Regions from separate parts of the Micromonospora sp. BQ11 genome, predicted to be linked through region 2. Evidence: riboswitches for the same ligand, from Rfam matches in the RefSeq annotation. Region 2 holds a riboswitch; each other region holds the start of a gene.
What was found. A riboswitch is a leader RNA that binds a small molecule or an ion and turns the genes downstream of it on or off. The one in region 2 is predicted to bind cobalamin.

Region 1: it holds a riboswitch for cobalamin, as region 2 does, so the genes downstream of both, ACTMSW_RS19690 (hypothetical protein) here and ACTMSW_RS17780 (ABC transporter substrate-binding protein) in region 2, are expected to answer to the same signal.
Region 3: it holds a riboswitch for cobalamin, as region 2 does, so the genes downstream of both, bluB (5,6-dimethylbenzimidazole synthase) here and ACTMSW_RS17780 (ABC transporter substrate-binding protein) in region 2, are expected to answer to the same signal.

What each region holds. Positions count from the first base shown of each region.
Region 1 is NZ_JBQHDB010000009.1:59,444-69,536, reverse strand. Features, by position in the region: gene cobN (cobaltochelatase subunit CobN) at 1-3,553, opposite strand, end outside; gene ACTMSW_RS19690 (hypothetical protein) at 3,703-3,930, opposite strand; cobalamin riboswitch at 3,975-4,104, opposite strand; gene ACTMSW_RS19685 (hypothetical protein) at 4,606-4,947, opposite strand; gene ACTMSW_RS19680 (hypothetical protein) at 5,091-5,759, opposite strand; gene ACTMSW_RS19675 (MFS transporter) at 5,888-7,120, opposite strand; gene ACTMSW_RS19670 (LacI family DNA-binding transcriptional regulator) at 7,266-8,252, shown strand; gene ACTMSW_RS19665 (alpha/beta hydrolase) at 8,329-9,027, shown strand; gene ACTMSW_RS19660 (FUSC family protein) at 9,047-10,093, opposite strand, start outside.
Region 2 is NZ_JBQHDB010000007.1:314,059-324,151, forward strand. Features, by position in the region: gene ACTMSW_RS17760 (HelD family protein) at 1-1,947, shown strand, start outside; gene ACTMSW_RS17765 (VOC family protein) at 2,092-2,865, shown strand; gene ACTMSW_RS17770 (ABC transporter ATP-binding protein) at 3,153-3,959, opposite strand; gene ACTMSW_RS17775 (FecCD family ABC transporter permease) at 3,956-5,074, opposite strand; gene ACTMSW_RS17780 (ABC transporter substrate-binding protein) at 5,107-6,045, opposite strand; cobalamin riboswitch at 6,129-6,258, opposite strand; gene ACTMSW_RS17785 (M14 family metallopeptidase) at 6,385-8,280, opposite strand; gene ACTMSW_RS17790 (peptidase C39 family protein) at 8,494-9,840, shown strand; gene ACTMSW_RS17795 (DUF4229 domain-containing protein) at 9,916-10,093, opposite strand, start outside.
Region 3 is NZ_JBQHDB010000010.1:31,909-42,001, reverse strand. Features, by position in the region: gene ACTMSW_RS20940 (serine hydrolase domain-containing protein) at 1-991, opposite strand, end outside; gene ACTMSW_RS20935 (dihydrolipoyl dehydrogenase family protein) at 1,085-2,554, shown strand; gene ACTMSW_RS20930 (crotonase/enoyl-CoA hydratase family protein) at 2,592-3,356, opposite strand; cobalamin riboswitch at 3,419-3,616, shown strand; gene bluB (5,6-dimethylbenzimidazole synthase) at 3,653-4,288, shown strand; gene ACTMSW_RS20920 (Rieske 2Fe-2S domain-containing protein) at 4,376-5,215, shown strand; gene ACTMSW_RS20915 (LysM peptidoglycan-binding domain-containing protein) at 5,438-6,592, opposite strand; gene ACTMSW_RS20910 (pilus assembly protein TadG-related protein) at 6,607-7,053, opposite strand; gene ACTMSW_RS20905 (TadE/TadG family type IV pilus assembly protein) at 7,050-7,529, opposite strand; gene ACTMSW_RS20900 (TadE family protein) at 7,514-7,921, opposite strand; gene ACTMSW_RS20895 (hypothetical protein) at 7,993-8,196, opposite strand; gene ACTMSW_RS20890 (type II secretion system F family protein) at 8,220-9,086, opposite strand; gene ACTMSW_RS20885 (type II secretion system F family protein) at 9,145-10,047, opposite strand; gene ACTMSW_RS20880 (CpaF family protein) at 10,051-10,093, opposite strand, start outside.

The DNA.
Region 1 (10,093 bases), on a different contig from region 2:
CGGTGATGCCGCGCAACGCCCACGGGTTGGACCGCTGGAGGAAGTCCCGGTTCTCGGCGTCGAAGACGTACGCCTTCGCGAGCTGCTCGTACATCCAGTCGTCGACCACGCCGGCGGTGGCGTCGTAGCCGAACAGGTAGTCCACGGTGGCGGCCAGCTCGAACGCGCCCTTGTAGCCGTGCCGGCGCATCGCGGCGATCCAGCGCGGGTTGACCACCCGGGCCCGGAACACCCGCCGGGTCTCCTCGCCCAGGGTGCGGGTGCGCACGTCGTGCGGCATCGCCGAGTCCCCCACGTACGCGACCGGCGCGGCGCCGGTGAGGTGGCGGACCATCGCCACCATCCCGCCGTGGTACTGGAAGTAGTCGTCGGAGTCGACGATGTCGTGCTCGCGGGTGTCCTGGTTCTTCACGGCCACCGCGATGCGGGCGAAGGAGCGCTCCATGTCCGCGCGCGCCTCCCGCCCGTCCAGGTCCCGGCCGTAGGCGTAGCCGCCCCAGACGGCGTACACCTCGGCGAGGTCGGCGTCGGTGCGCCAGGTGCGGGCGTCGATCAGGGGCAGCAGGCCCGCCCCGTACGCCCCCGGCTTGGAGCCGAAGATCCGGGCGGTGGCCCGCCGTTCGTCACCGTGCTCGGCCAGGTCGGCGGCGACGTGCGCGCGGACGTGGTTGTCGTCGTCGGCCTCGTCGAGGGCGGCGACGCGCCGCACGGCGTCGTCGATCAGCGCCACGACGTGCGGGAAGGCGTCGCGGAAGAACCCGGAGATGCGGACGGTGACGTCGATCCGGGGGCGGCCCAGCTCGGCCAGCGGCACCACCTCCACCCCGGTCACGTGACGGGACCGGTCGTCCCAGGTGGGCCGGCAGCCGAGCAGGGCGAGCACCTCGGCGACGTCGTCGCCCTGGGTCCGCATGGCGCTGGTGCCCCAGACGGTGAGCCCGACCGAGCGCGGGTACGCGCCGGTGTCGGCGAGATGCCGGGCGAGCAGCGAGTCGGCCAGGGCCACCCCGACGTCCCAGGCGTTGCGCGAGGGGATCGCCTTGGGGTCGACCGAGTAGAAGTTCCGGCCGGTGGGGAGCACGTTGACCAGGCCGCGGGTGGGTGAGCCGGACGGGCCGGGCGGCACGAACCGGCCGTCGAGCGCGCCGAGCAGCCGGTCGATCTCGTCGGTGGTGCGGTCCAGCCGGGGCACCACCTCGCGGGCGGCGAAGCGGAGCACCGCCACGACGTCGGGGATGTCGCGGCCGGCGACCTCGGCGACGACCTGGTCCACCTTCGTCCCGTCCCAACCGAGGGTCTCCATGCCGACGACCAGACGCCGCGCCAGGGCCTCGATCAGGTCGACGGCGTCGGCGGCGGTGGCGGCCGGCCCGTCCACCGTCTCGGTCAGCGCGCCGGGCAGGGCCAGCCGCCGCCCCGGCGTGGCGAGCAGGTCCTGCTCGTCCAGCCCGTACGCGGCGGCGAGGGCCTGCCGCAGGCCGGGCAGCGCACGCGTGCCGCCCCACACCTGGGGCGCCCGCAGCACGGCGAGGACGAGGTTGACCCGGGCCTCGCCGGTGGGCACCTCGGCGAGGACGTGCAGGCCGTCGCGGATCTGCACGTCCTTGACCTCGCACAGGTACCCGTCGAGGTGCAGCACGAAGTCGTCGAAGTCCTCGGCGGCCGGCATGTCCTCGGTGTGCAGGTCGTGGTGCAGCTCGGCGGCCCGGACCAGGTCCCAGATCTGACCCCGCACGACCGGCACCTTGGCCGGGTCGAGGGCCTGCACGGTCGCGTACTCGTCGAGGAGCTGTTCCAGCTTCGCCAGCTCGCCGTACGTCTCGGCGCGCGCCATCGGCGGCACCAGGTGGTCGACGACGACGGCGTGGGCGCGGCGCTTGGCCTGGGTGCCCTCGCCGGGATCGTTGACGATGAACGGGTAGACCAGCGGCAGGTCGCCCAGGACGGCGTCGGGGGCGCAGTCGGCGGCCAGCCCGAGGCCCTTGCCGGGCAGCCACTCCAGGGTGCCGTGCTTGCCGAGGTGCACCACCGCGTCCGCGCCGAAGCCGCCGTCGGCGACCGGCGCGGCCAGCCACCGGTACGCGGCCAGGTAGTGGTGGCTCGGCGGCAGGTCGGGGTCGTGGTAGATGGCGATGGGGTTCTCGCCGAAGCCGCGCGGCGGCTGGATCAGCAGTGTCACGTTGCCGAAGCGCAGCCCGGCCAGCACGATGTCCCCGCCGTCGGTGTACAGCTCGCCGGGCGGCTCACCCCAGTGCTCGCGCATCCGCTCGCGCGGGTCGGCCGGCACCGCCGCGAATGACCGCGCGTACACGTCGCCGGGGACGCGCGCCTCGGCGGCGGCGAGCTGCTCCGGGGTGAGCCACTCCACGTCGTGCCCACCGGCGGCGATCAGCGCGTGGATCAGTGCATCCCCGTCGTCGGGCACGGGCGCGGCGCCGAGGTCGTACCCGGCGTCGGCGAGCGCCGCGAGGAGCCGCACCGCGGAGGCCGGGGTGTCCAGGCCGACGGCGTTGCCGACCCGGGAGTGCTTCGTCGGGTACGAGCTGAGCACGACGGCGACGCGCTTGTCGGCGTTCGGGACGTGCCGGAGCCGGGCCTGGCGGACCGCGATCCCGGCCACCCGTGCCGCCCGCTCGGGATCGGCGGCGTAGACCGACAACCCGTCGGCGTCGATCCGCTTGAACGAGAACGGCACGGTGACGATCCGCCCGTCGAACTCGGGGATGGCGACCTGCATCGCGGCGTCCAACGGGGACAGTCCGGCGTCGCTGCCGGCCCACTGCTCGCGCGTGCTGGTCAGGCAGAGCGCCTGGATGACCGGCACGTCCAGGGCGGCCAGCGCGCCGACGTCCCAGGAGTCCTCGGCGCCGCCGCCGGAGGCGTCGGCGGCCACCGTCCCGCCGGCGGCGAGCACGGTGACCAGCAGCGCGTCACAGCCGGCGAAGAGACCGAGCGGGCCGGATCCGGCGGTGAGGCCGCGCAGCGAGCCGCAGAAGATCGGCAGTGGATTGCCGCCGGCCGCGCGTACCGCCTCGGCGAGGGCGTCGACGAACCCGGTGTTCCCGGCGAGGGCGTGCGCCCGGTAGAAGACGATCCCGACGGTGGGTCGGTCTCCGTCGCGCGAGTGCTCGCCGTGGATCCCGTACGCGGGCGTCGGGCTGGGCGGGTCGAACCCCTCCCCGGTGAGCAGGACCGTGTCGGAGAGGAACCGGGCCAGCACGGCGAGGTTGTCCGGGCCGCCCTCGACCAGGTAGCGCAGCGCCGCGGTCGCCACGCCGGCGGGCACGGTGGAGGCCGCGGTCAGCTCCGCGTCCGGCACGCTCTCGCCGCCGAGCACCACCGTGGGCACGCCGGAGGCGAGCACCGCCGCGAGGCCGTCCGGCCACGCCGCCCGCCCACCGAGCAGGCGTACGACGGCGAGGTCGACGCCGTCGAGCAGCGCCGGCACGGCGTCGAGGGTGACCCGGGCGGGGTTGGCGAGCCGGTAGTCGGCACCGCTGGCCCGGGCGGCGAGCAGGTCGGTGTCGGCGGTGGAGAGCAGCAGGATGCGCACGGGCGGCTCCGGAGAGTGACACCCGTGCCGGCGTGGGGGCCGGTCGGGCGAGGGGCGAGGGATGGCGCTGCGTCAGCGAATGCGGCGGATCGACGACCGGATCGCCCCGGCGGGAGGCCGGTGGGGACCGGTGGCGGTGCGCGGAGGCGTCAGGGGCGCGCGGAAGCGCCGGCCGGTGCGGCGCAGGGGGTGACGGCGCCGGCCGGTGCGGCGCAGGGGGTGACGGCGCCGGCCAGTGCGGCGCGTCGAACGCGGGTGCTGGTCGGCACGGCGGGGCCGCTCCGGGCGGCCGGCGCGGCCGGGCCGGACCGGGGCACGCTGCCGCGCCCGGTCGACGTACGACGATGCTGATCCATGGTGGAGACGCGGTGCGTCATCGGTCCTCCTCGGGTGTCCACGCCCTGGGGTGCACCGACGGCCGAAGTATCCTGGCTCCCGGATCGACGCTCACCCCCGGCCTTCCAACCGCGCACGCACGGCCGTGACTCACGAGGGGGGATCGCTCCCCGGTGACAGTGGCGGGACCGCGCCGGAATCACACCGGCTTCCTTCACTGCCGTCAGGCCGCGAATGCTGCCACACGTCGCGGCCGACGGTCAACGCCACCCGAGGCCCCACCCCCGCCGCCGCCGGGTATCGGTGGACGGCAATTGCGGCGATATCAACCGGCGCTACGGACATTGTCGCTTGCCTATAAAGTGCCCCCTTGCTCTGCCGCCATGGGCGCGCCGGATCGGGATGACGTCCATGGCGGGAGCGACGCGCAGAACGGGGGCAGCGGGTCGCCCGGTGACCGTGACGTGCCTGGCAGCCACGCTGGGCGAGACGATCCGGTCACGACCCAACCGCCGGCGACGGAACGTCCGTCATCGATCTGCCGTGAATCGGAGGGGAAGAGGTCCGCGCACACGCCCCGAGGCGGTTCCGCCCGTCGGGGGCACACGCCGGCGGGCCGGCGGCGGCAGGCCGTCCGGCCAGCGTCGGGTGGGCGCGCGGTGTGATGATCGACTCGGGCTTCCCCAAGCCGGAGTGCGACGGCCCGGCGTCGGGGGTCAGCGGGCGCGGCGCTCCGGGTGGGCCCGGTTCCACGCCCGCATGCGTTCCGGGTAGCCGGTCTTCGCGGCCTCGTACAGCGGCAGGGCGTGCTTGCGGGCCAGCGCGCCCGCGACGCGCGGCGACCCGGTGCGGCGGCGGATCCACTCGCCGTCGTGGGCGATCGCCACCACCGTCGTGTCGGTCGCCGTGGTCTCGGGCTCCAGGTAGAACTCGACCCCGGTACGGCTGGCCACGAACGCCTCCAGCGCGGCCAGGTCCTCCCGGGTGGCCTCCCGGTCGAGCTTCGTCGGGGTTCCCTCGGCCGCGGCGGTACGCGACCGTCGGCGGAACCAGCCCATGCCGGCCTCCTTTCCTCGCCGTACCCCAGTTCACCACCGTGACCTGGCAGCAGGCTGCGAGGACGGTGACAACCACCTGAGCGGATCAGCCCAGCGCCGGATGTCTGGCTGCACGAATAGGCGGGCCGGGTCCCCGCCTACCGTCACACGGTGTCCGCCGGCACGCCGCGCAGTCGGGGCAGGCGGTGCAGGATCCCGACGAGCGCGCCGAACACGATCGTGAGGATGATGCCCGCGATGACGAGTGGCTTCTCGTCGATACTCTGGCCGAGGAAGGCGAGAGCCATGCCGCTCACCGCCAGGGCGCCAAGGACGTAGTAGACGATCTGCCAGGCGGTCGTGCCGTGGCCGGCCGGGGATGCGACGGCCTCGCTCGCGGCCGCGGTGAGCATCACATCGGGGGCGCCGGGCCCGAGCGCCCGCACCAGGCTCGGACGCAACGCGTCGACGCCGCGCCGGTCACGGTCGACGACCTGGCGCAGGACCGCGGCACCGCCGTGCGCGACGAGGTAGTCCAGGCCACCGGCCTCCCGCAACCTGTCCACGACGGAGGTCAACTCGGCGGCGAAGCCGGGGTGCTCACCGGCGGCGTACTCGATGTCCCTGGCCAGGGTGGACCGGGCCTTGGCGCTGCGCGGGCTCTGCTGCACGTACTCGACGCCGAGGTGGTCGTCGTCGTCGAGGCGCTGCCGCACCAGCCGGTGCAGGCCGCGGATGTCCTCGAGCAGTTCCGGTCCACCTGCCGTCTCGTTCATCAGCCGGGTCGTGATGTACGCCGCCGCCGCCACGGCGTACCCCGCGTGTTCCTGCACGATGCCCTCCTCGCGATTCGCACCGCCGGCGCCCACCGGCGTCGGTTGCATGATGACGGCCCGAGGCAAGCGAGTCCATATCGGACGGAGCCTCGATCAGGTGCGCGGAATCGGTGGGTGGGACGTGGTCATCGATCGCGTGCCGGGCGGCGGGTGACCGGGACCAGCGCCAGCGTCGGGAGCAGCAGCAGCGGCACGACGAGCAGGGCGCGGAGCGTACCGACCTCGTCGCCGAGGAACCCGAGCAGCGGAGGGCCGGCCAGGAACGCCGTGTAGCCGATCACCGCGACGACGCTGACCCGGGCCGGGGCACGGTCCTCGTCGTCGGCCGCCGCGCTCATGCCGACCGGGAAGCCGAGCGACGCGCCGAGTCCCCAGAGCGCCACCCCGACGATCGCGACCGGCCCGGACCCGGCCAGCACCGCCAGCCCCGCGCCGACGACGGCCAGCAGAATCGTGCCGAGCAGCACCGGCACCCGGCCCCACCGGTCCAGGGCCATGGTTCCGGCGGTGCGTCCCACCGTCATGCCCACCACGAACACGCCGAAGACCGCGGCCCCGGCGGCCTCGCTGAGGCCGTACCCGTCGATGAACGCGACCGCGAGCCAGTCGTTGGCGCTGCCCTCGGCGAACGCCATGACCAGCACGAACAGACCGATGAGCAGGGTGCGCGGCTCCCGCCAGGCGCTCAGCAGGTCCCGGCGGCGGCCGGAGCCGGTGCCGTCCGCCCCGGCCGGGGTGCTCTCCCGCACCGGCAGGAAGGCCCGCGCGCCGGCCACCGTGCCGACCAGCACGACCGCCGCCAGGACGGTGAGGTGGACGGCGATCGGGACACCGAGCCGGGCCGCCCCGGCCCCGAGCCCCGCGCCGGCCACCGAGCCGAGACTCCACGCCGCGTGGAACCGGGGCATGATCGTCCGGCCGAGCCGCCGCTCGACCGCCGCCCCCTCGATGTTCATGGCCACGTCGCACATGCCGGAGCCGAAGCCGAGGGCGATCAGGCCGACCACCACACCGGCCAGCGAGCCGACGACACTGGCGGAGATCCCCACCGTGGCCAGGCCGAGCGCCACGAGCACCGTGGCGACGACCACGGCGCGGGCGCTGCCCAGCCGCTGGGCGACCAGGCCCGAGGCGGGCATCGCGACGATGGCGCCGACGGACATGGCGAGCAGCACCAGCCCGAGGCGGCCGGCGCTCAGGTCCAGCGCCTCACGGACCGCCGGCACCCGCGCGAACCAGGTGGCGACGGCGAGCCCGTTGAGGGCGAAGACGGCCGCGACGCCGTTCCGGGCCGCCAGCACGGACCGGGGTACGCCGGCGGTGGGGGCCGGTGCGGTGGACGGGGCGGCGCCGGTCACGGGTACGGGTCCTCTCGTCGGGACGGAGTTCTGCCGAACGATCACACACCTGTAAGCGCTACCACCACAACCCGGGTCCACCCCTTACCTGCACGCGCCTCGGGAGGGATGATGCGTGTCGAAGGCGACAACGGGGAGGAGCGAGATGATGCTGCCGTACCGGACACCCACCCTGGCGGACGTCGCCGCCGCGGCCGGGGTGTCCGCGGCCACCGCGTCCCGGGTGCTCGCCGGCACCGGGTACGCCTCGCCCGCCGCCCAGGACCGGGTGACCGCTGCGGCGGACCGGCTCGGGTACGTGCCCAACCTGGCCGCCCGCGCGCTGGCCCGGGGCAGCGGTGTCCGTCTCGTGGTGGTGGTGTCCGGCGCGTCCCCGGCGGTCCTCGACGACCCGTACGTCGACCGGGTGGTCGGCGCGGCGGCCCGCGTCTGCGCGCCGCACGGGCTCGGGGTGGCGCTGCACTGGCTGCCGACCCGGGACCCGGGTGGCCTGCGGCGGCTGGCCGAGGACCGCGGGGTGGGCGGGCTGATCCTGCTCAACACCACCGAGCGGGTGCTCGACGCGGTTCCGTCGGCGCTGCGCGGCCGGGTGGCGTCGATCGGCATCGGCTCCGCCGGCGTGCCCTCGTTCGACGTGGACAACGCCGGCGGCACCGACGAGGTGGTCCGGCACCTGTACGCGACCGGCCGTCGCCGCATCGCCATGGTCACCGGCCCCCGCTGGCTGTCCTGCGCCGGCCGGTCGGTCCGGGCGTACCGACGGGTCGTGCGGGAGGCGGGCCTGCCGGCGCGCATGGTGCGCGGGGACTTCACCGCGCAGCGGGGCCGGACGGCGGTCCGGGAGGTGCTGGCCCGGTGGCCGGACACCGACGCGGTGGTCGGCATCAGCGACGCCACGGCCCTCGGGGTGATCGACGGGCTGCGCGCCGACGGTGTCCAGGTCCCGGGGGACGTCGCGGTGACCGGTTTCGACGACATCCCCCTCGCGGCGGTGACGACCCCCGCGCTGACCACCGCCACCCACCCGGTGGCGCAGATCGCCACGGCCGCGGCGACCGCCGTGCTGACCGGCGACCGGGTCGGCCCGGAGACGGTCTTCCCGTCCCGACTCGTCCGCCGGGTGAGCGCCTGACCGGCGGGACGGGGGTTGGTCCTCCCGGGGGCGGGTAACCGCCGGCCGTCCGCACCGCCGAGCAAGAGGACCGCCCGTGAGCGAACCCGCCCCGCCCCACCGCGCACCGGAGGAGAACGCCCGGCACGGCCGGCTCACCGCCCGGCCGGCACCGCCCACCGGGCGGGCCGGCACCGGCCTCACCGCACTGACCGACGCCGAGGGCGGCCCGCTGGCGACGGTGTACGCGCCGGAGCCCGCCGACGGCTCGCCGTACCGCCTCGTGCTTCTGCTGCACGGTGCGGGCGGCTCGGCCCGGCAGGGTCTGGACCTGCTGCTGCCGGTGGCCGACGCGCACCACCTGCTGCTGGTCGCCCCGCAGGCCGCCGCGGGCAGTTGGGACCTGATCGTCGAGGGCTTCGGGGTGGACGTACGCCGGATCGACGGGCTGCTCGCCGGTGTGTTCTCCGGCCACCCCGTCGACCGGGTCGTCTTCGGCGGCTTCTCCGACGGCGCCTCGTACGCCCTGTCGCTGGGCCTGACCAACGGCGACCTGGTCGACGCGGTCGTGGCCTTCTCCCCCGGCTTCGCCGCGCCCCTGGTCACCCACGGCAAGCCCCGGGTGTACGTGGCGCACGGCACGGACGACCCGGTGCTGCCGATCGACGTGTGCAGCCGCCGGCTGGTGCCCCGGCTGCGCGCGCTCGACTACGACGTGACCTACCAGGAGTTCCCGGGCGGCCACGAGGTGCCGGCCGAGATCCGGCACCACGCCGCGGCCTGGCTGAGCGGCTGACCGGCCCCGGCGCGACGGGTCACCGCACCGGCAGCCCCAGCGCCTCGTCCACCCGGGTGAGGACCGCCGCGTCGTCGTCCACGCCGACACCGCGCAGCAGGTCGATGGCGGTGGCGCGGACCTGACCGACGATCATGGCCAGCGGCAGGGTCTGGCCCGGGGTGAAGAGCCGCCCGGCGGCGCGTACGGCCTCCAGGGTGGCCCGCTCCGCCTGCGCGGCATGCCGGTCGGCGGCCCGGGTGTCGCCGTCGAGGTCGGCGGCGAGCGCCGCGCCGGCGTCCCGGACGGCGTCGGCCAGGCCGCGCAGCGTGCCGCCCAGCGCGGGCGGCGGCGGGGCGGGCTGCCGGCTCAACGTGACCCCGGCGCGGGCCAGCACCCGGACGTTGCGGACCACGTAGTCGATCTGCCGGATCGCGCCGTCGACCGAGCGGAGTCGACCGATGTGCCGGCGACGGCGTACGTGCAGGCGCAGCGCCTCGCCGGCCACGCGGACGCCGTCGCGGAGCCGGTCCACCGCCGCGTCCATGCCACGCGCCCGCTCCAGCGCGGCCAGGGCGGCCGGGGCGTCCCGCGCGTCCAACGCGTCGGCGACCTCGGTGAGCAGGCCGGCGAGCTGGTCGAAGGTCTGCCGGACCTCGCCGACCAGCGGGGCCAGCGGCCGGCGGGCGCCGACGAGCTGGCTGACCACGATCGCGACCACGCCGCCGACCAGGGCGTCCACGAAGCGGAACGGCACCAGCGCGTCGCGCACCGGCGGGATCGCCACCAGGTAGAGGGCGGAGACGGCCGCCTGCACCAGTGAGACCCCGGTGGCGCCGACCGCCACGGCCAAGGCGACGGTGATCAGGATGACGGTGAAGACGGTGCCGGTGGTCCGGCCGAGGGCCTGCACCACCAGGTCGGCGACCAGCACCCCGGCGGCGACGCCGAGCACCACCTCCACCGCGCGCCGGATCCGCTGCCCCCGGGCCTGTCCGAGGACGATCAGCGCGGCGGCCGGGGCGAAGAAGGGCTGCGGATCGCCGACCAGGTCCGCGGCGAGGAGCCAGGCGACGGTCGCCGCCAG
Region 2 (10,093 bases):
TTCGCCACCGGCGACAAGGTCGCCGGGGACGCGTACACGGCCGAACAGCTCGGCCGGCACATGGCCCGGCGGGTCGCCGAGCTGGCCGACGACCCGACCACGCCGCTCTTCTTCGGCCGTCTCGACTTCGGTGGGACACCCGCCGGCGGACCGCACGACGAGGACGCCGACCACGCCGGCCGGGCGTACCACGTCGGTCGGCGACACGTCACCGACGAGCGGGGCGAACCACTGGTGCTGGACTGGCGGGCCCCGGTCTCCCGGTCGTTCTACCGGGCCAGCGCCCGTGAACCGCAGGGGGTGGCCGTCCGCCGCCGCTTCGGCTTCAACGGCGGTGACCTGACCAGCTTCGAGGACGAGCACCTGGACCGGGGCGAGGAGCTGGGTACGGCCAGCCGGATCCTCACCGCCGAGATCGAGCGACCACGCGTCGGGCCGATGCGGGACATCGTCGCCACCATCCAACCCGAGCAGGACGAGCTGGTGCGGGCCGACCTGGCCGACTCGATCTGCGTCCAGGGCGCCCCCGGCACCGGCAAGACGGCGGTCGGCCTGCACCGGGCCGCGTACCTGCTCTACCTGCACCGGGAGCGGCTGCGCCGCTCGGGCGTGCTGATCGTCGGCCCGAACCGGGCCTTCCTGTCGTACATCGCGGCGGTGCTGCCGGCTCTCGGTGAGGTGGAGGTCGACCAGGCCACGGTGGAGGACCTGATCGAACGGGTTCCGGTGCGGGCGGTCGAGGACCCGGGGGTGGCGGCGGTCAAGCACGACGCGCGGATGGCCGACGTGCTCCGGCGCGCGGTGGACGCGCACATCGGCGAGCCGACCGAGCCGATCGTCATGCCGGACGGGTCCTTCCGCTGGCGGATCGGTCTGGAGCCGCTGCACCGGATCGTCGAGGAGACCCGTCGGGAGGGTCTGCCGTACGGCACCGGTCGCGAGCGGGTCCGGGCGCGCGTGGTGGGCCTGCTGCAGCGGCAGGCGGAGGCCCGGCGGGCCGAGTCACCGAGCGACGCCTGGCTGCGCCGGATGGGGAAGTCCCGTGAGGTGGTCGGCTTCCTCGACGCGGTCTGGCCGGCGCTCACCCCGGAAGGGCTGGTGCACCGCCTGCTCACCGATCCGGACGCGCTGGCCGCCGCGGCCGACGGGTTGCTCACTCCGGACGAGTCGGCCCTGCTCCGCCCGGCGAAGCCGGCACGCACCCCGAAGGCGATGCGGTGGACCGCCGCCGACGCCGTGCTCGTCGACGAGGCCGCCGGCCTGATCGAGCGGCCGGCCGGCTACGGGCACGTGGTGGTGGACGAGGCGCAGGACCTCTCCCCCATGCAGTGCCGGGCGCTGGCCCGCCGCAGCGAGCACGGATCGGTCACCCTCCTCGGCGACCTGGCGCAGGGCACCGCGCCGTGGGCGGCGACCGACTGGCGGGAGTCGCTGCGCCACCTCGGCAAGCCGCACGCCGTCGTGGTGCCGTTGACCGTCGGCTTCCGGGTGCCCGCCGCCGTGGTCACGTTCGCCAACCGGTTGCTGCCGGCGCTCGCCGTCGACGTGCCCCCGGCCGAGTCGCTGCGCCGGGACGGCGCGCTCGACGTGCGTACCGTCGGCGACCTGGTCACCGCGACGGTGCTCGAGGTGCGCGCGGCCCTGACGTACGACGGCTCGGTGGGTGTGATCGCGGCGGACGACGCGGTGGAGGAGCTGCGGGCGGCGCTGGCCGCCGCCGGGATCCCGACCGCGACCGCCGACGACCCGGCGTCCGCCGCCCGCGTCACGGTGGTGCCCGCGACCCTGGTCAAGGGCCTGGAGTACGACCACGTCGTGGTGGTCGAGCCGGCCGCGATCGTCGCCGCCGAGCCGCGCGGGCTGCACCGCCTGTACGTGGTGCTCACCCGGGCCGTCTCCCGGCTCGCCGTGCTGCACACCGCGCCGCTGCCCGCTCCGCTGGGCTGACGCCCGTCGGGTGTACGCGGTGACGACGGGGGTCGCCGGTTCAGTTGACGTTTCGCCCGTTCCCGCCCCGGACGGCGGGTCGGCGGTGCCACGATGCCGACAGGGCGTGCCGAGGAGTGGCCGCCTCCGCCGAGAGGGGTCGACGTGAGCACCGTCCCGCCGGGCACGCCCTGCTGGACCGACCTGGCCACGCCGGGGCTGGCCGATGCCCGGCGCTTCTACCCGGAGCTGTTCGGGTGGACCGGACGGATCACCCCGGAGCCGGAGGCGGGCGGTTACACGGTCTTCCTGCTCGGCGGTCGGTCGGTGGCGGGGGTGGGTCCGCCGGCGATCCCCGACCAAGTGCCGATCTGGTCGGTCTACATGGCCACCGACGACGCGGACCTCGTGGCCGGCCGGGTGGAACGGGCCGGTGGGCAGGTGGTGGTGCCGCCGTTCGAGGTGTTCGACCGGGGCCGGATGGCCGTCTTCGCCGACCCGGCGGGCGCGAGTTTCAGCGTCTGGCAGCCGATGGCCATGGCGGGCGCCGAGGTGTTCGACGTACCCGGCGCGCTGAGCTGGACCGAGCTGGTCACCCCCGACCCGGACGGCGCGAAGGACTTCTACGAGCTGGTCTTCGGCTGGCGACCCGACGACCAGCCGATGGGTCCGATCACCTACACGGGCTGGCGACTGGGTGAGCGCATCGTGGGCGGGATGATGCCGCGCCTCGGCGACGACGTCCCGGCCGACTCACCCGCGTACTGGACGGTCTACTTCGGGGTGGACGACGCCGACGCCGCGGCGGCGCGCGCGGCGACCCTCGGCGGCACCATCCTGGTCCCGCCCCGGGACATCCCGACGGGCCGCTACGCCGCCCTCTGCGACCCCGAAGGCGCCCTCTTCAACGTCATCGCCCTGATCACCCCCGGCACCTGACCCCCTTCCCTTCGCCCCCTACTCCCGCCCACCCCGGCGCCGACCCCGACCCGGCTTCGGCCCGGCGATCTTGCACTTTGGGTCGCCGATAAGCCCCTTTTCCGGAGCTTGTGCCGGGACACAAAGTGCATGATCGCGACGCCCCAACGGTCTCCGCTTCCGAAGATCAACTCGCCTTCATTGAAGTCGGGGTGTCGGCGTGTCGGGGACAGCCCGACTTCAATGAAGGCGTGAATGATCTTGGCGCGGGGCGCGGGGCGCGGGGCGCGGGGCGGGGACGGGGGGGGTCAGTGGGGGCGGATGGGGACCACCAGGGGGCCGTGGTCGCCGGTGACGACCTTGACCGTGGCGCGGTAGTAGCGGGCCAGGTGTTCCTCGGTCAGGACCTCGCGAGGCGGGCCGGTGGCGACCACCCGGCCGTCGGAGAGCAGCACCATGCGGTCGGCGTACTCGCCGGCGATGGAGAGGTCGTGCATGGTGGCGAGCACCGTCAGGCCGTTCTCGCGGCGGAGCTGGTCGACCAGTTCCAGCACCTCCTGCTGGTGGCCGATGTCGAGTGCGCTGGTCGGCTCGTCGAGCAGCAGCAGCGTGGCGCCCTGGGCGAGCGCCCGGGCGAGGAAGACGCGCTGCCGCTCACCGCCGGAGAGGGTGGCCAGTTCCCGGGCGTGGAATCCGGTCAGGTCCAGCCGGTCCAGTACGTCGTACGCGACGGCGAGGTCGGCGGCGGACTCCCGCCCGAGCGGGGGGATGTACGGGGTCCGGCCGAGCAGCACGTAGTCCAGCACCGACATGCCGGCCGGCACGGCCGGGGACTGGGCCACGGTGGCGACGACCCGGGCGCGGTGGCGGCGGCGCAGCGCCTCGCTCGGCGTACCGAAGAGGGTGATGGCGCGCGGCGCGGACAGCAGGCCGCCGACGGCGCGCAACAGGGTCGACTTGCCGGCGCCGTTCGGGCCGATCACGGTGACCCACTCCCCGGCGGCGACCGTCAGGTCGACGCCGGTCAGGATCGGCACGCCGTCCAGGCGGACGTGCAGGTCGCGGACCTCGACGGCGGGCGCGGGCGGGCCGCCGGCCGGTGCCGGGGCCGTCATCCGAGGACCCGCCGGGAGGTACGCAGGACGAGGACGAAGAACGGGCCGCCGAGTAGGGCGGTGACCACGCCGATCGGGATCTCCTCGGGGGCGGCGGCGGTACGGGCGACCACGTCGGTCAGCGCCAGGAACGCGCCGCCGAACAGCAGCGACAGCGGCAGGATCACCCGGTAGCTCGACCCGGCGAGCAGGCGTACGGCGTGCGGCACGATGATGCCGACGAAGCCGATCAGGCCGGAGGCGGACACGGCGGCTGCGGTGCCCAGCGAGGCGGCGGCGATGAGCAGGTACCGGGAGCGCTGCGGGTGCAGGCCGAGGCTGGCCGCCTCGTCGTCGCCGAGGGAGAGCACGTCCAGCTCCCGGCGGTGCAGGAGCACGACCACAGCGGTGAGCAGGAAGTAGGGCAGGACCAGCCGGACGTCGTGCCAGCCGGCGGTGGCGAGCCGCCCGAGCAGCCACGAGTAGACCTGCTGGATGCTGTCGGAATTGCGTTGCAGCAGGTAGGTCTGCCCGGCGGAGAGGAACGCGGACACCGCCACGCCGGCCAGGATGAGGGTCGCCGGGGAGCGGCCCCGTTCAGACGAGGCACCCAGCAGGTACGTCATGGCGACCGCCGCGATCGCCCCGACGAACGCCGCGAGGGGTACACCGACCGGCAGGCCGGTCAGGGCACCGCCCGCCCCGACGCCGAGAGTGAGTACGACCGTGACCGCGAGACCGGCGCCGGCGGCCACCCCGAGCAGGTACGGGTCGGCCAGCGGGTTGCGGAACACGGCCTGGTAGGCGCCGCCGGCCAGGGCGAGCAGTCCACCGACGAGGAGGCCGAGCACCACCCGGGGCAGCCGCAGCTCGGTGACGATGGCGATCTCCCGCTCGGTCAGCCCGCTGTCGAGGCGTACGCCGGGAATGAGGTTGAGCAGCTCGGCCGCGACGCTGCCCGGCGGCAGGCTCACCGCGCCGAACGACACCCCCGCGACCAGGGCGACCAGCACGGCGGCGACGCCGGCGACGAGCCAGCCCGGCCGCAGCCCGGCCGGCCGGGACGCGCTTGGCGTCCCGGCCGGCCGGGCAGGTGCTGCTGGCAAGGAAGGGCCCCTTCTTAACGCCTGCTGCATGGAAAGGGTCCCCTGTTAACAGTGGGCGAGCGTCACGCCGGCACCTTGGCGGTCGCGTCGACGATGGCGCGGAGCAGGTCCACGACGCGCGGGCCCCACCGGGAGGCGACGTCGTCGTCGAGGCCGACGACCTGGTTGTTCTTCACCGCGGTGACGCCGGCCCAGCCGGCCCGGGCCTTGACCGTGTCGGCACTCTGCTGGCAGCACCTGGTGTCGGCGAGGAACACGAAGTCCGGGTTGGCCTTGACGATGACCTCCTGCGAGAGCTGCGGGTAGCCACCGTTCCTGCCGTCGGCGTCGGACGGGTCGGCGATGTTCTCCAGGCCGGCCAGCGCGTAGATGGAGCCGATGAACGTCTTGCTGGTGGCGGTGTACAGGTCCGGGCCCAGCTCGTGGAAGTAGGTGAGCTTCTCCGTCCGCTTCGGCAGCTCCGCCACGAGCTTGGCGATGTCGTCCTTCATCCGCTTCGTCACGTCGGCGGCCTCGGCCGGGTGCCCGGTGAGGGTGCCCAGCTCGGTGATCTGCCGGTACGAGTCGTCCAGCGTGGTGGCCGCCGGGGTGAGGAACACCGGGATCTTCAGGGCGGTGAGCTGTTCGACGACCTTGTTGCGGTCGTCGGAGAGCACCACCAGGTCGGGGCTCTTGGCGGCGATCGCCTCGGCGTTCGGCTGGAAGCCGGAGAGGTCGGTCTTCGGCGCCTCGGCCGGATAGTTCGAGTTGTCGTCCACGGCGGTCACCTGCTTGCCGGCGCCGATGGCGAAGAGCATCTCGGTGGCGGTCGCCGACAGCGACACGATCTTCTCCGGCCGCTCTTCGAGGGTCAGCGAGCCGACGGTGACCGGGAAGCTGGCGGCGGCCGACGGGCTGCCGCCGGCCGCGGGGGTGTCGGCGGTCTTCTCGGCGCAGGCGCCGAGGGCGATCGCGGCGACCGCGAGGGTCGCGGCGAAGAGCCGGGGGGTACGTCTGGACATGGGTCCTCCTGTCGGTCGAGGAGCGTGGTGCTTCGCCGACAGGGAGCGGGGGCGCCCGTCCGCGAGGCGCCCTTCCTCGAGAGCGCGTGTCGCGACCGACCGCAGGCGACCTGGCTCGTCCCCGATCAGGGGCATCACAGTTGCGGGACAGCGCCGGTTTCGCACCGGCTTCGCTGCGGATTGGTCGGTACGACGGTAGCGCACGCCCCGTACGCGCCTCGCCGATCCGGGGGCCGGTCGCTGCTCGACGGTCGTGAGCAGCGCCGTTATGTCCCGGATCGGCGAGGGATGGGAGGTGGGTGGGGCCCCGATGGGGGCTGAACGGGGCCCCACCGGCTATCAGGAGCTGGTGATGGTGACGTTGTCCACAGCCGCCTCGACCAGGCTCGCGCCCGAGGCGTCCGCAGCCTCGACGAGGATGCGGACCGACTGGCCCGCGTACGGGGTCAGGTTGAGGTTGGCCACCGCCCACGAGCCGTTGCGGTTGGTCGCCGCGCCGGCCTGGGTGAGCAGCGCGGTGGTGCCGCCGTTGTGCACGACGCTGACCCGGAGGTAGTCCGCCGAGCTGGCGTTGGAGCCGTGGGCGAGGTACCAGGCCAGGGAGAGCGTCAACGTGCCCGAGGACGGCAGGGTCACCGCCGGGGACCGGGCGCTGGTCACGCCGCCGTCGACGTCGTGCTCACCCGCTGCGGTGCCGGCCAGCCGGCCGGTGACCAGGTCGTTGCTCCCGGCGTACGGGGTGAGCTGCTTCGCGCCACTGGAGGTGGTCGCCTGGGCGGCGCCCCGCTCCCACGCCCCGAGGGTCGCGGTGTCGGTGCCGGACGGGTTGGTCGTCCAGCCGGTGGCGGTCTCGAAGGTGTCCGACCAGACCGTGGTGCCGCCGCCACCGCCGCCGCAGTACTGCGCCTGCTTGCCGATGGCCCGGTACGGGCAGTCGGCGTACTCGCTGAGGAGCAGCACGGCGTCCCGGTTGCGGGTGGTCTGCTGCGGGATGACCTCGTCGGGCGGGTAGAAGCCGCCGCCGCCGGCCGAGCCCGGGTACAGCTCGAAGGTGTACGCCCAGATGCCGTGTGTCGCCCACATCCAGTCGATGCTGCCGCCGTCGGTGATGTACAGGTCGCTGGCCTGCTCCGGGGTGTAGCCGTTGGTGTTCGCCATCTGCTGGCCGATGGTGGCGAAGGTGTTGTACTGGTCGGCCGTCATCCCGGTGGTCGTGTTGGCGGTCGTGTGGCCGAACGGCCAGAGGATCAGCTCCGAGTACGTGTGGAAGTCGATGTTCGCCTTGATCTGCTGGCTGCCGCCGACCACCCGGCTGTTGACGAAGTTCCGCAGCGCCTGGGTCTCCGGCGCGGAGAACGCCGACGGGCCCCGGTAGGTGTCCGACGAGGTGGACCCGGACGAGCCGCCGCAGCAGCCCCACAGGTAGCCCCAGTTCCGGTTCAGGTCGGTGCCGACGTACGACGAGCCGCTGTTGGGCTGCCGGTTCTTCCGCCAGGACCGGTACGAGCCGGTGGCGATGTCGTACTCGCTGCCGTCCGGGTTCACCGTCGGCACGATCCACAGTTCCCGGCCGTTGACGATGCTGCTGATCCGGGAGTCGGTGCCGTAGTTGTCGGTGAACAGGTTGAGCAGGTAGATCGCCATCTCGACGGTCAGGTGCTCACGGGCGTGCTGCTGGGCGTTGAAGAGGATCTCCGGCTCCGCCTCGTCGGTGGCGACGTTGTCGGAGATCTTCACCGCCATCAGGTCGCGTCCCTCGTACGACGTCCCGATGCTGATCTTCCGGGCGATCGTCGGGTGGTCGGCGACGACCTTGTTCACCACGGCGGTCAGCTCGGCGTAGTCGTGGTAGTTGGAGTCGGCCGGCGGGAACGCGAGCGTCCCGACGTCCCCCTCGGCGTGACCGTGGGTGTCGGCTCCCCGGTCGGTGGGGGCCGCGGCGGTGGCCTCCAGCCGGAAGCCGAGCCGGGTGATCGCGGCGGCCTCCGCGCGGGTGGCGCTGATGTGCAGCACACCGTGTTCGGAGTAGTCGATCGACGCGCCGGTGCCGGCGACGGCGTTGCGGTCGGCGAGCGTACGGGGGCCGAGCACCCGGTACGACACGGCGGCCGGTTCGCCGGAGCGGTCCGGTCCGGGGCGGGCCGAGACCGGGGGTGCGGCGAGGGTGAGCACGCCGAGTGCACCGGCGACGACGAGGGCGAGACGGCGACGGAGGGCGGGGTTGCGGAAGGCCATGGACAACCTCCTCGGGGCGCGGGAGAGATCCCGCACGGTGGAGGACACTCCACCACCCGTCACATGGTCATATCAACATCCGTCGTTTAATTGATCCATGTCAGCCGGATCCTCATGCCGGCAAGAAGTTTCCTTCTGGCGACCTCTGGCGAAAATTCCCTCCGAGCGGGACACTGACCGCCAACGATCCGCCCATCAGGAAGCGGAGGACCAGTGACCCGATCTCGCCTTCGTGCCGCCACCCTTGCCGGCGCCACCACCCTCACCCTGCTCGGCACCCTCACACCCACCCCCGCCGGGGCGGCCCCGACGGCCGCCCCGGCTCTCCGCACCGTCCACGACGAACAGATCGCCTTCCACGACTGGTCCGGCGAGACGGACTGGCGGGCCGGCAGCGCCGCCGGCACCGTGGTCACTCCCACCGGTCTCACGCTCGGCACCCCGATCGGCACGACCCTCTACAAGGACCCGCACACCGGCACCCGACGTACCTGGGCGTACGGGACCTGGACCTCGCCGGTCACCGCGGTCGGGTTCGACGCGACCGAGCTGATCGCCTCCTGGAACGCCGACACCCCCGCCGGCACCTGGCTCCAGGTCGAACTCCAGGGCACCTACAGCACCGGCACCCGCACCCCGTGGTACGTGTTGAGCCGGTGGGCCTCCGGTGACGCGGACATCAAGCGGACCAGCGTCGACAAGCAGGGCGACAAGGTCTCCAGCGTCTGGACCGACACGTTCGCCGTCAACGATCCGTCCGCCGGGGTGCTGCTGCGGGCGTACCAGCTACGGGTGACCCTCTACCGGGACCCGACGACCAGCGCGACGCCGACGGCACGCATGGTCGGCGCGATGAGCTCCACGGTGCCGGACCGGTTCACCGTGCCGCCGAGCGCCGGCGGGATCGCCTGGGGCACCGAGCTGGCCGTCCCCCGCTACTCGCAGAACATCCACACCGGCCACTACCCGGAGTACGACGGCGGCGGTCAGGCCTGGTGCTCCCCCACCTCCACCACGATGGTGATCGAGTACTGGGGTCGGCGGGCGTCCGCGGCGGACACCGCCTGGGTGAACCCGGCCTACCCCGATCCGACGGTCAACCACGCCGCCCGGATGGTCTACGACCACCAGTACGACGGCGCCGGCAACTGGCCGTTCAACACCGCGTACGCGGCCACCTTCGCCGGGCTGGAGGCTCGGGTCACCCGGCTGCACTCGCTGGACGACCTGGAGCGGTTCATCGCCGCTGGCATCCCCGTGGTGACAAGCCAGTCCTTCGTCGCCAGCGAGCTGGACGGCGCGGGCTACGGCACGGCGGGGCACCTCTTCGTGGTGGTGGGCTTCACCGCCGAGGGCGACGTGGTCGTCAACGACCCCGCCTCGTCGAGCAACGACGCGGTCCGCCACATCTACCCCCGGGAGCAGTTCGAGCAGATCTGGCTGCGGACGAAGCGGACCACCGCCACCGGCGGCACCGGCAGCGGCTCCGGCGGCGTGGTCTACCTGATCAAGCCCACCGACGTCCCCTGGCCCGCCGCCCCCGACTCGACCACCTGGTAACCACCCCGTCGCCCCCGCCGTTGATCATGAAGTTGTCGTCGCGACACGCCGTGCCCGCGGGCAACAGCTTCATGATCAACGCGGGGAGTCGGGGGAGTCCGGGGAGGTGGGGGGCTGGTCGTCGCCGGCCAGGGCGGAGCGGAGGCGTTCCTTCTCGGCGCGGCGGCGCTCGGCGGCGGCGGCCATCTCCTCGGCCATCTCGTCCCGCCAGCCCCGCAGCAGGAAGAAGGACGCGGCGGCCGAGAAGGCCAGC
Region 3 (10,093 bases), on a different contig from region 2:
CGAAGGTGTAGCCGCGTTCCGGGTCCGCCCAGGCCGAGCTGCCCCCGAGGCCGCCCATGCCCCAGCTGCCGTCCGGCTCCCACTGCATGCCCAGCGTCCACCGGGTACGCCGGTTCAGCAGCAGGTCGTCACCGTCGTACTGGACCCGGGTCGCCTCGGTCACCAGGTCGGCGGAGAACAGGCGTACGCCGTCGAGCGTTCCGCCGGCGAGCAGGCCGGTGTAGAGGCGGGCCAGGGCGTCGGCGGTGGCGTGCAGGTTGACCGCGGGCACCTCGGTGCCCCGCCACAACGGGCTGTTCAGCACCGACAGGTCCAGCCCACCGGCCGGGTTGCCCACGGCACGGGCGCGGAGCGAGCCAGGTGCGCCGGCCGCCAGGCGCGGCCACTCCGGCCCGCCGTACCGCAGGTCGGCGCAGCGGAGCTGATCCGCCTCGTCGAGCCCGTAGCCGAGGTCCAGCCGCCACGGGCCGGCGATCTCCTCCGCCAGGAAACGTCCGACCGGTCGGCCGTCGACCCGCCGGACCAGTTCGCCCACCAGGTGCCCGTACGTCCAGGCGTGCTCGGCCGCGACGGAGCCCGGCTCCCACTCACCGTCGGCGGCGGCGAGGTCGGCGCAGAGTAGGTCCCAGTTGGCGACGGCCTCGGCCGGTCGCGGCACCGGGAAGGCGGGCAGCCCGGCGGTGTGGGTGAGCACCTGGCGGACGGTGGCGGGGGTACGGAAGCCCGGCCAGTACACGGCGACCCGCTCGTCCAGGTCGACCCGCCCCCGGTCGACGAGGGTCAGCAGGCAGAGCGCGACCACCGGCTTGCCGACCGAGTAGACGCCCACCAGCGTGTCCGGCCGCCAGGGACGGGTGGTGTCGGCCGCACCTCCGGTGAGGCGGACGGCGGGGATGCCGTCGACGTCGACCGCCAGGGCGGCACCGGTCTCGCGACCGGAGGCGAGCAGGTCGTGGAAGCGGTCGTGGACGGCGGCGAAGCGTGCGGACATGCGGCAACCGTAGGGTCCCCGGCCGGGCCCGTCGCGCGGATTCCACCGGGCGAATCGCTGGCACGGCGCCGGGCACTGCGGAATGCTGACCGCATGACGGAGCCGGAGATCGTGGACGTGGTCGTCGTCGGGCTGGGCGTCGGTGGCGAGGAGGTGGGCGGTCGGCTCGCCGAGGCCGGCCTGAGCGTCGTCGGCGTCGAGCGGGACCTGGTCGGCGGGGAGTGCCCGTACTGGGGCTGCATCCCGAGCAAGATGATGATCAGGGCCGCCAACGCGATCGCCGAGGCCCGCCGGGTCGACGGGCTGGCCGGTACCGCCGAGGTGCGGCCGGACTGGGCGCCGGTGGCGAAGCGGATCCGCGAGGAGGCGACCGACACCTGGGACGACCGGGTGGCCGTGGAACGGTTCACCGGGCGCGGCGGCCGGTTCGTACGCGGCAGCGGCCGGCTGGACGGGCCCGGCCGGGTACGGGTCGGCGACCAGGTCTTCCAGGCGCGGCACGGGATCGTGCTCGGCACCGGCACCCGGCCGTCCGTGCCACCGATCGACGGGCTGGCCGACACCCCCTACTGGACGAACCACCAGGCGATCGAGGTCGAGGAGCTGCCCGGGTCGCTGCTGGTGCTCGGCGGCGGCGCGATCGGGCTGGAGCTGGCCCAGGTCTTCGCCCGCTTCGGCGTACGGGTGACGGTGGTGGAGGCGCTGGACCGGGTCCTGGCCGTCGAGGAGCCGGAGGCGTCCGAGGTGGTCGCCGCGGCGCTGCGTACGGACGGGGTGGAAATCCACACCGGGGTCAAGGCGGCCCGGGTCGACCACGACGGTGAGGGCTTCACCCTGCGGGGCGCCGGTGGCGAGACGTTCACCGCCGAGCGGCTGCTGGTGGTGACCGGTCGCCGGGCCCACCTGGAGGAACTGGGCCTGGACACGGTCGGCATCGACGCCAGGCAGCGCTTCCTGCCGGTGGACGACCGGCTGCACGTCGCCGACGGGCTGTGGGCGGTGGGTGACGTCACCGGCGAGGGCGCCTTCACCCACATCGCCATGTACCAGGCGGCGATCGTCGTCGCCGACCTCCTCGACCACGCCCGGCGCGCCACACGCGGCCCGGACCCCAGCGGCACCGCCAGCGCGGTGGGTGGGGCGATGGGCGCGGCCAGCGCGGTGGGCGCGAACGGGTCCAGCGGGCCGGCCGGCACGGTGCCGCCTGCGGACTACCGGGCACTGCCCCGGGTCACCTTCACCGACCCGGAGGTCGGCGCGGTCGGGCTCACCGAGCACCAGGCCCGGGAGCGCGGCATCAACGTGCAGGTCGGCTTCGCCGAGCTGTCGTCGTCGACACGGGGCTGGATCCACCGGGCCGACGGGTTCATCAAGGTGGTCGCGGACGCCGACCAAGGCGTCCTCATCGGCGCCACGTCGGTCGGCCCGGCCGGCGGCGAGGTGCTGTCCGGGCTGGTGGTGGCGGTGCACGCGGCCGTACCGCTGGCCCAGCTCCGGCACATGATCTACGCGTACCCGACCTTCCACCGGGCCATCGGCGACGCCGTCCGCGACCTGAGCTGACGCCGGGTGCCGGGCCGGCGCGCCGTGCCGGCCCGGCTCAGCCCGTACCGGCGCCGTGCCGACCGGCGCCGGCGACGAACCGCGCGGCACCGGCGGCCGCGTCGGTGGCCAGCGACCCCAGCCCGTACGCCAGTTCGGTGGCGAGCGCCTCCGCCTCGGGCAACCCGGCGCCGGCGAGGACCGCCGACCGGTCGTTGCGCAGGCAGGTCTGCGGATGCCCGGCGATCTCGGCCGCGAGCCGCTCGGCCGCCGCCCGCGCCTCACCCGGCGCGACCAGGCGGTTCACCAACCCCATGTCGTACGCCTCGGCGGCCGGCACGGCGCGGCCGGTGAGGATCAGGTCCATGGCCCGGCTCTCGCCGACCAGCCGGGGCAGCCGGACGGTGCCCCCGTCGATCAGCGGCACCCCCCAGCGCCGGCAGAAGACCCCGAGCACCGCGTCGGACTCGGCGACCCGCAGGTCGCACCAGAGCGCCAGCTCCAGCCCACCGGCCACCGCGTACCCGGAGATCGCCGCGATCACCGGCTTGGACAGCACCATCCGGGTCGGGCCCATCGGACCGTCCCCGTCCGGCTCGACGCGGTTGCCGCTCGGGGTCCCGATCGCCTTCAGGTCCGCTCCGGCGCAGAACGTGCCACCGGCGCCCCAGAGCACCGCGACCGCCGCGTCCGGGTCGGCCTCGAACGCGCGGAACGCGTCGGCGAGCGCGCGGGCGGTCGGCCCGTCGACCGCGTTGCGCGCCGCCGGCCGGTCCAGGATCACCGTGGTCACCCCTGCGGCACGTTCGACGCGTACGCCCATCGGGACAGCATGCCCGCGGCGGACCCGGCACGCCAGGCCCCGCCGGTGCGGTTAGCATCGGCGTCGGCACGATCATGTGAGGTGCCCCGCGCGAGCGGGGAGAATCGGGAAGCCGGTGCGAATCCGGCACGGGCCCGCCGCGGTGACCGGGGAGCCACCGTCCACGCGCGACAGCGCAGCCACTGGCCGACCGGCTGGGAAGGCGGACGGCCAGGCGACGATCCGGGAGTCCGAAGACCGGCCTCGCGTCCGGTGCCCACGCCGTCGGCGTGGGCCGAACGCAGCGGGAGCCTGCCATGGATCTGTACGACGCCATCCACCGCCGTCGGGACGTACGCGGTCAGTTCACCGGGGCGCCGGTGCCCGACGACACCCTGCACCGGGTGCTGGCCGCCGCGCACGCCGCGCCGAGCGTCGGTCACTCCCAGCCGTGGGACTTCGTCGTGGTCCGCGACCCGGACCTGCGCCGCCGTTTCCACGAACACGTCCACACCGAGCGGGCGACCTTCGCCGCCACCCTCGACGGTGCGGCCGCCGAGCGGTTCAGCCGCATCAAGATCGACGGCGTGCTGGAGTCGACGCTGTCGGTGGTCGTCACGTACGACCCGGCGCGGGGTGGCCCCGCCGTGCTGGGCCGGCACGCCATCGCCGACACCGGGCTCTACTCGGCCTGCCTGGCCGTCCAGAACCTTTGGCTGGCCGCCACCGCCGAGGGCCTCGGCGTCGGCTGGGTGTCGTTCTACCGGGAACCGTGGCTGGCCGAACTCCTCGGCATCCCCGACGGCGTACGCCCGGTCGCCTGGCTCTGCCTCGGCCCGGTCACCCACCTCGAAGCCGTCCCCGACCTGGTGCGGCACGGCTGGCGACGCGACCGCCCGCTGGCCGAGGCGGTCCACCACGACCGTTGGCGGCCGGCGGAGGGGACGCGGTAGCCCGGCGATCACCCGATGGTGGTATCCGTCCCCCGAGGTCGGTTTGCTCCTGCTCGTACCGGGAAGTCGGTACTCGTGCGAGCACTCATGACGAAGATCGAGCAGGCCTCCAGCCTGGACCGGGTCGGCGACCGGTTGCAGAAGGTGGTCCAGGCCACCCTCCGTCCACAGCGGGTGCGCGACCTGCTGCACGGTGTCTGGCTGGGGCACCCGCTGCACCCGGCGATGGTGCAGGTCCCCGTCGGCGCCTGGATCAGCACGGCGGTGCTGGACCTGATGCCGGGACAGCGTCGGGCGGCCACCACGCTCTGCGTGCTCGGCACGGTCAGCGCCGTGCCGGCGGCCGTCGCCGGCCTCAACGACTGGGCCGCGCTCTCCCGCGACCAGCGCCGCATCGGGCTCGTGCACGCCGCGTCGAACAGCGTCGGCCTGGCGTTCTACGCCGGCTCGGTGGCCGCGCGACTGAGCGGGCGGCACACCCTCGGTCGCACGCTGGGCTGGCTCGGGCTCACCGCGGCCAGCACCGGCGCGTACATCGGCGGGCACCTGGCGTACAAGCAGGGCGCGCAGGTCAACCAGAGCATCTCCGAGCTGCACCGGATGAGCGACGGCTGGCACCCGGTGGCCGACATGACCGCGCTGCCGGAGCGGAAGCTGGTCACCCGCGAGATCGACGACGTGTCGGTGATCCTCTACCGGCACGGCGACGAGGTGACCGTCATGCTGGAACGCTGCCCGCACCAGAGCGGTCCGCTCGGTGAGGGCGAGGTCCAGCGGATCGACGGGCACGACTGCGTGGTGTGCCCGTGGCACGGCAGCGCGTTCCGGCTCGACGATGGCGAGGTCGTCCACGGACCGTCCGCCAACGACCAGCAGATCCTGTCGACCCGCGTCGTGGACGGCGTGGTGGAGGCCCGCATCCCCTGACCGGTCCCCTGCCTTCGGCCGCTGATCGCGGTGGCGGCGCGCCCTTTGGTGCCCGCATCGCTTTCGACTCTCATACCTGTCCGTCATGAATATGACGGACAGGTATGAGAGCAACGAGCTATGGCCGCACCGGCCGGGATCCTCGACCCGACTCGGCGTCGACCGGCCGTGATACTGCCGGCCGAGGTCGGTGCAGCCGCGCCGGTGCGGGCCGAGGTTGATTCAGCCGCGCCGGTGCCGGCCGACCGGTACGTCCTGCGGCACCCTGCCGGCACCGGAGTTGGCGCCGGCTCGCGCCACACCGGGACGACGGCGCAGACCCAGGACCGCGCCGATCTGCGCGCCGACGATGCTCGACACGGCCAGGACCGCCGAGATCGCGAGGGGCCGGTTCACCCGGTCGGGGTCGCCGGGCCGGGCCGCGCCGACCGTCATCACCGGGCCGTCGTCGTCGGTCCCCCGGCCGGTGGACCCCTCCGGAGCCTCGTCCGGCAGGTCGGCCGCCGGCGGTGCGGGGGACACCTGCTGCGGAGCGTCCGGTTCGGCGGACGGTGCGGGCCGGGCCGGTGCGGGCTTCGCCGGCCGTTCAGCGGCGGGCCCGGGCACCAGGCGGCCGTTGGCGTGCGAGCGGGCACCCTGGTCGTGTGCCTCGGTGGGCAGCCGGAGCAACTGCCCGGGGCGGATCCGGTCCGGGTCGGCCAGCCGGTTCAACTCGGCCAGTTCCCGGTAGTCGCCGAACCGGTCCAGGTAGCGCTCGGCGACCGCGCCGAGGTGGTCGCCCTTCGCCACCCGGTAGACCGGCGCGGCACCGTCCGGCGCGCCGGCCGGTGCGGCGTGTGCGGTCTGCGCGAGCGGAGCGGGGGCGGTCACCGGCCGCGTGACGAGTCCGGTGTGTGCCGCGTACGCGGTGGAGGGACCCGCGGCGCTGACGTGCGTGACCGCGGTGGGCGCCGGCAGGGCGTACGGGCCGGCCAGGGTGGCCGCGCTCGCCGCCGCGGGGCTGGCCGCGATGATCAGCGCGACCGATCCGACCAGCGCGGCGGCTGCCCGCTGCTGCCGGCCCATCCCGGGCAGCCGGGGTGCCGGCCGGCGTAGCGTCTGAGCGCCCAGCTCGACGAGGACGGACAGGGCGAAGGTCGCCCAGCCGAACCAGCCGGCCAGCGCCAGTGCGCGCAGGAACAGCTGGCCGTCGTCGCGGCTGGTCAGCGTGGTGCCGACCTCGGCCAGCGTGGGCACATGGTCGGGCAGCGGGTTGCCCGCGAGGGTCAGCAGCGCCACCGGGGCGCCGACCAGCACCCCGCAGAGCACGACGAGTGCGCCGAGTCCGGTGAGGACGCGTCCGGTCCGCCGTACGACGGACCCACCCGATGCGGTCATGACTGCCTTCCTTCCTACGGTGCCCCGGTGAGTGCGCGCGCGGTCGCCCGGCCCGAGACGGTGACCGTCCGGTTGAAGCCGACCAGGCCGAGCAGGGATCGCTGATAGGTGACGGTGACGTCGACCTGGACGAGCGTCTCGCCGTCGACCACCGGAAAGGTGACCGTGTGGCCGGTGGAGCCGGCGGCGGTGAGGTAGTCGGCCACGGCCTGGCGAGCCTGTGGCTGGTCGATCCGTTTCGGCCCGCCCTCGATCGCGGTGGCCCGGTCGATCGACTGGCCACCGGCTCGGGCGGCCTCCGCGGCGAGATTGTCGGCGCGTTGCAGGGTGCGCAACTGCCCGGCGCCGTCGAAGGCGAGCGCGATGATCGTGAGGACGCCGACGGCGGCCACCGCCAGGAACACGCTCACCCGGCCGTCGTCGCGGTGGTGACGCGTCAACGCCGCGCGGCGGGCGGTCATCCCCGGCTCCGGTAGCGGTCCAGCGGCGAGGTGAAGCTCGCCGACACCTCGTTCGACAGCTGCATGCCGGGCAGCACGGAGAGCTTCATGTCCTCGTAGGAGACGGTGCAGGCGATACGGACGGTGACCGAGGCCTCCTGCCCCGCCGGACTGTCGAACGCGTCGTCGAAGCTCGCCGGGCTGCCGGCCACCGATCCGCCGAACGTCAGCTGAGGCGTACCCGTGCAGTTGAGGCCCTTCCATTCGAGCTGCTTGCCGGCCGCGTCGTGGGCCTCGGCACGGGCGGTGGCCGCGTTCCGGGAGATGGATGCGGCGCGGGCCGCGTCGTGCGCGGCGGCGTCGACCGCCTCGGCCGCCACTGCGGTACGGCCCGCCACGCCGCCCAGCACGATCAGCGCGACGAACGCCGGGGCGAGGACCGCCACCTCGATGGAGACCGCACCCCGGTCGGCGGTACGCCTCATGGCACCGTCCACCGTTCTCTCGTCCCGTGCGCGGTCTGCGTCACGGCGAAGTCGACCCCCGGGACGATCGACAGCGCGCGGCCGGTGACCGTGCAGGTCACCTCGGTCACCTCGGTGACGCAGCTCGGGCCGGGGGACTTCCAGCCGACCAACCAGCCACCGGCGGCGGTGAGGAAGCCGGTCGCACGGGCCGTGCCGGCGCCGGGCGGGGCCTGGTAGACGCGTTGCGCGTTGACCCCGCTCTGCGCCGCGTTCAGGGCGGTGGAGCGCGCCACGAACACGGCGGCCACCTGGATCGAGGCGAAGAGCAGCACCAGGATCGCCGGCATCGTCACCGCCAGCTCGACCGGGTTGGCGCCCCGGTCGTCGCCGGACCGGAGCCGCCGCCGTACGGCGGCCGGCAGGAGACGCCGGACGGCGGTCGTGGCCGCCCGGCGCCCCGCGGTGATGACTGCGTGGATCACGGTTCAGGCTTCTACTTCGGGTCCTGGTGCTTCGGGATGTTGCTCATCCAGTCGTTCGCCGCGCCCAGGGCGGCGGCGGTGACCGCCATGGCGACGGCGACCAGGCCGAAGATGATGACCGCGGTGGGGACGGGGCTGTCGCCCCGCTCGCCGTCGCGGCGCAGCTCGGCCAGGCGTGCCGCCAGCGTGGCGTGCACGTAGTGGATGACGGACATGGCGTGCTCCTTCTCTCGGGGTTTCACAGGCGGGCGATGAACGGGTAGATCACGAAGCCGAGGAGGACGAAGACGAGCAGCGACCCGGGGATGTCCAGGCGGCTCGTCACCCCCTCGGCCCGGGTCAGGTTGTCGGTGCGGATCTGGTCCCGCAGGGAATCGGCGCGGCTGCGCAGCGTCTCGTGCACCTGCGCGCCCTCGCTGCCGGCGGAGCGCATGATCGCGCCCACGTCGCCCAGTTCCGGGATGCCGATGCGGTCGGCCAGGTCGCGCAGCTCGTCCCAGGGCGAGTGCATCTGCATCTGGGCGATCCGCAGGGACTCCCGGATCCGGTCGAAGACCCAGCCGTCGCAGACCGCCGCGGCCCGCTCCAGCGACTGCACCGGCCCGTGGGCGGCGGAGAGCTGCAACGCCACCAGGTCCAGGTAGGTGCAGATGGCGGCGCGGAACTCGTCCCGGGCGCGGTCGGCCCTGATGATCACGGACCGGTGGGCGGACAGCGCGCAGACCAGTGCCAGACCGAGGCTGCCGAGCACCGGCACCACCACCGGCAGCCGTACGCCGACGGCGAGCAGCGTGACGCCGAGCAGGGTCGGCGCGGCCAGCCCGATCAGGGCGGAGAGCAGCAGCGACAGCGCGTACCGCTCGGGAGTCTGGTCGATCAGCGCGAGTTGACGGTGCGGCGGTCGCAGCCACCGGGACAGCCCGGTGAGCCATTCCAGTTGCCGTCCGGCCGGCGCTTCGCCGGAGGTCCCGGGTGGCTGGTGCAGCCGGCGCAGCGCCGGGCCGAGCGCCGGGGTCGCCGGCACCAGTTCCCGGACGACCAGGAAGACGCCCAGACCGACGGCCGCCCCACCGACGACGGCGACGGCCAGATGCCAGTTGAGGATCATCGGAGCCGTCCTTCGATCGCGACGGCGGGACTCCGCTGCGCTGCGTTCCTCGCGCTCACGCGACCACCTCCTGCAGGTCCGGTGCCGGCAGGAAACGCGCGGGGCGCTGGGGCTGGCTCATCGACCGGACCCAGGCGAGCAGGCCGATGAAGGCTGCGCCGAGCACCGCCATCACCACCTGCCCGAAGGGCGTGCCGTACGGGCGGACGTACTCGACGTTGATCAGCCCGTACGCGACGGTGGCCAGGGTCATGCCGGTGAGGAAGCGGACCGCGAACCGGGGTTGGGTGCGCTTCGCCTCGACCTCGCGCCGGGTGGCCACCTCGGTCGCCGCCGCGGCGGCGATCGAGCCCAGCACGTCGCCAAGGCGTTCGCCCCGGTCGGTGAGGTGCAGGATCAGCGCCGCCACGACCTGGTCGCAGACCGGGTCGCCGATCTCGTCGGCGAAGGCGAGCAGCGCCGGCCGGGCGAGCCAGCCGGCCTGGAGGCGGGCCGCGAGCAGCCGTACCTCCTCCTGGATCTCCTCCGGCGCGGTGGCCACCGTGCCGGTGATCGCCGCCTGGAGGCCCTGGCCGGTGGCGGAGACGTCCTTGAGCCGGCGGGTCCACTCACCGACGGCCTCGATGCGCGCGATGGCCCGCTGCTCCTCCTTGCCGACGGAGAAGAGCCACGGGGTGCCCGGCACGGCGATCGCCACCAGCAGGCCGACCACCGGCAGGCCGGTGATCAGGAACGCCAGCGCGCCCGCCACCACCGCGCCGACCAACAGCGCCTGGTGGGCGCGCTGCTCGCGGGGAGTGGCGCCGGAACCCCTCCAGAGTCGTTCGACGCCCTTGCCGGCACCCGGGGCGGGGCCCGGCGGGCGGCTGGTGCCGACGATCGCGACGACGGCGAGGATCAGCCCGGCCACGCAGGCCGCACCGGCGAGCACCGCGACGAGTTCCACGTTGTCCGGCACCGGTCACCGCCGTCCGAGACGGGTCTGTCGGGGCCGCCGCCAGGCG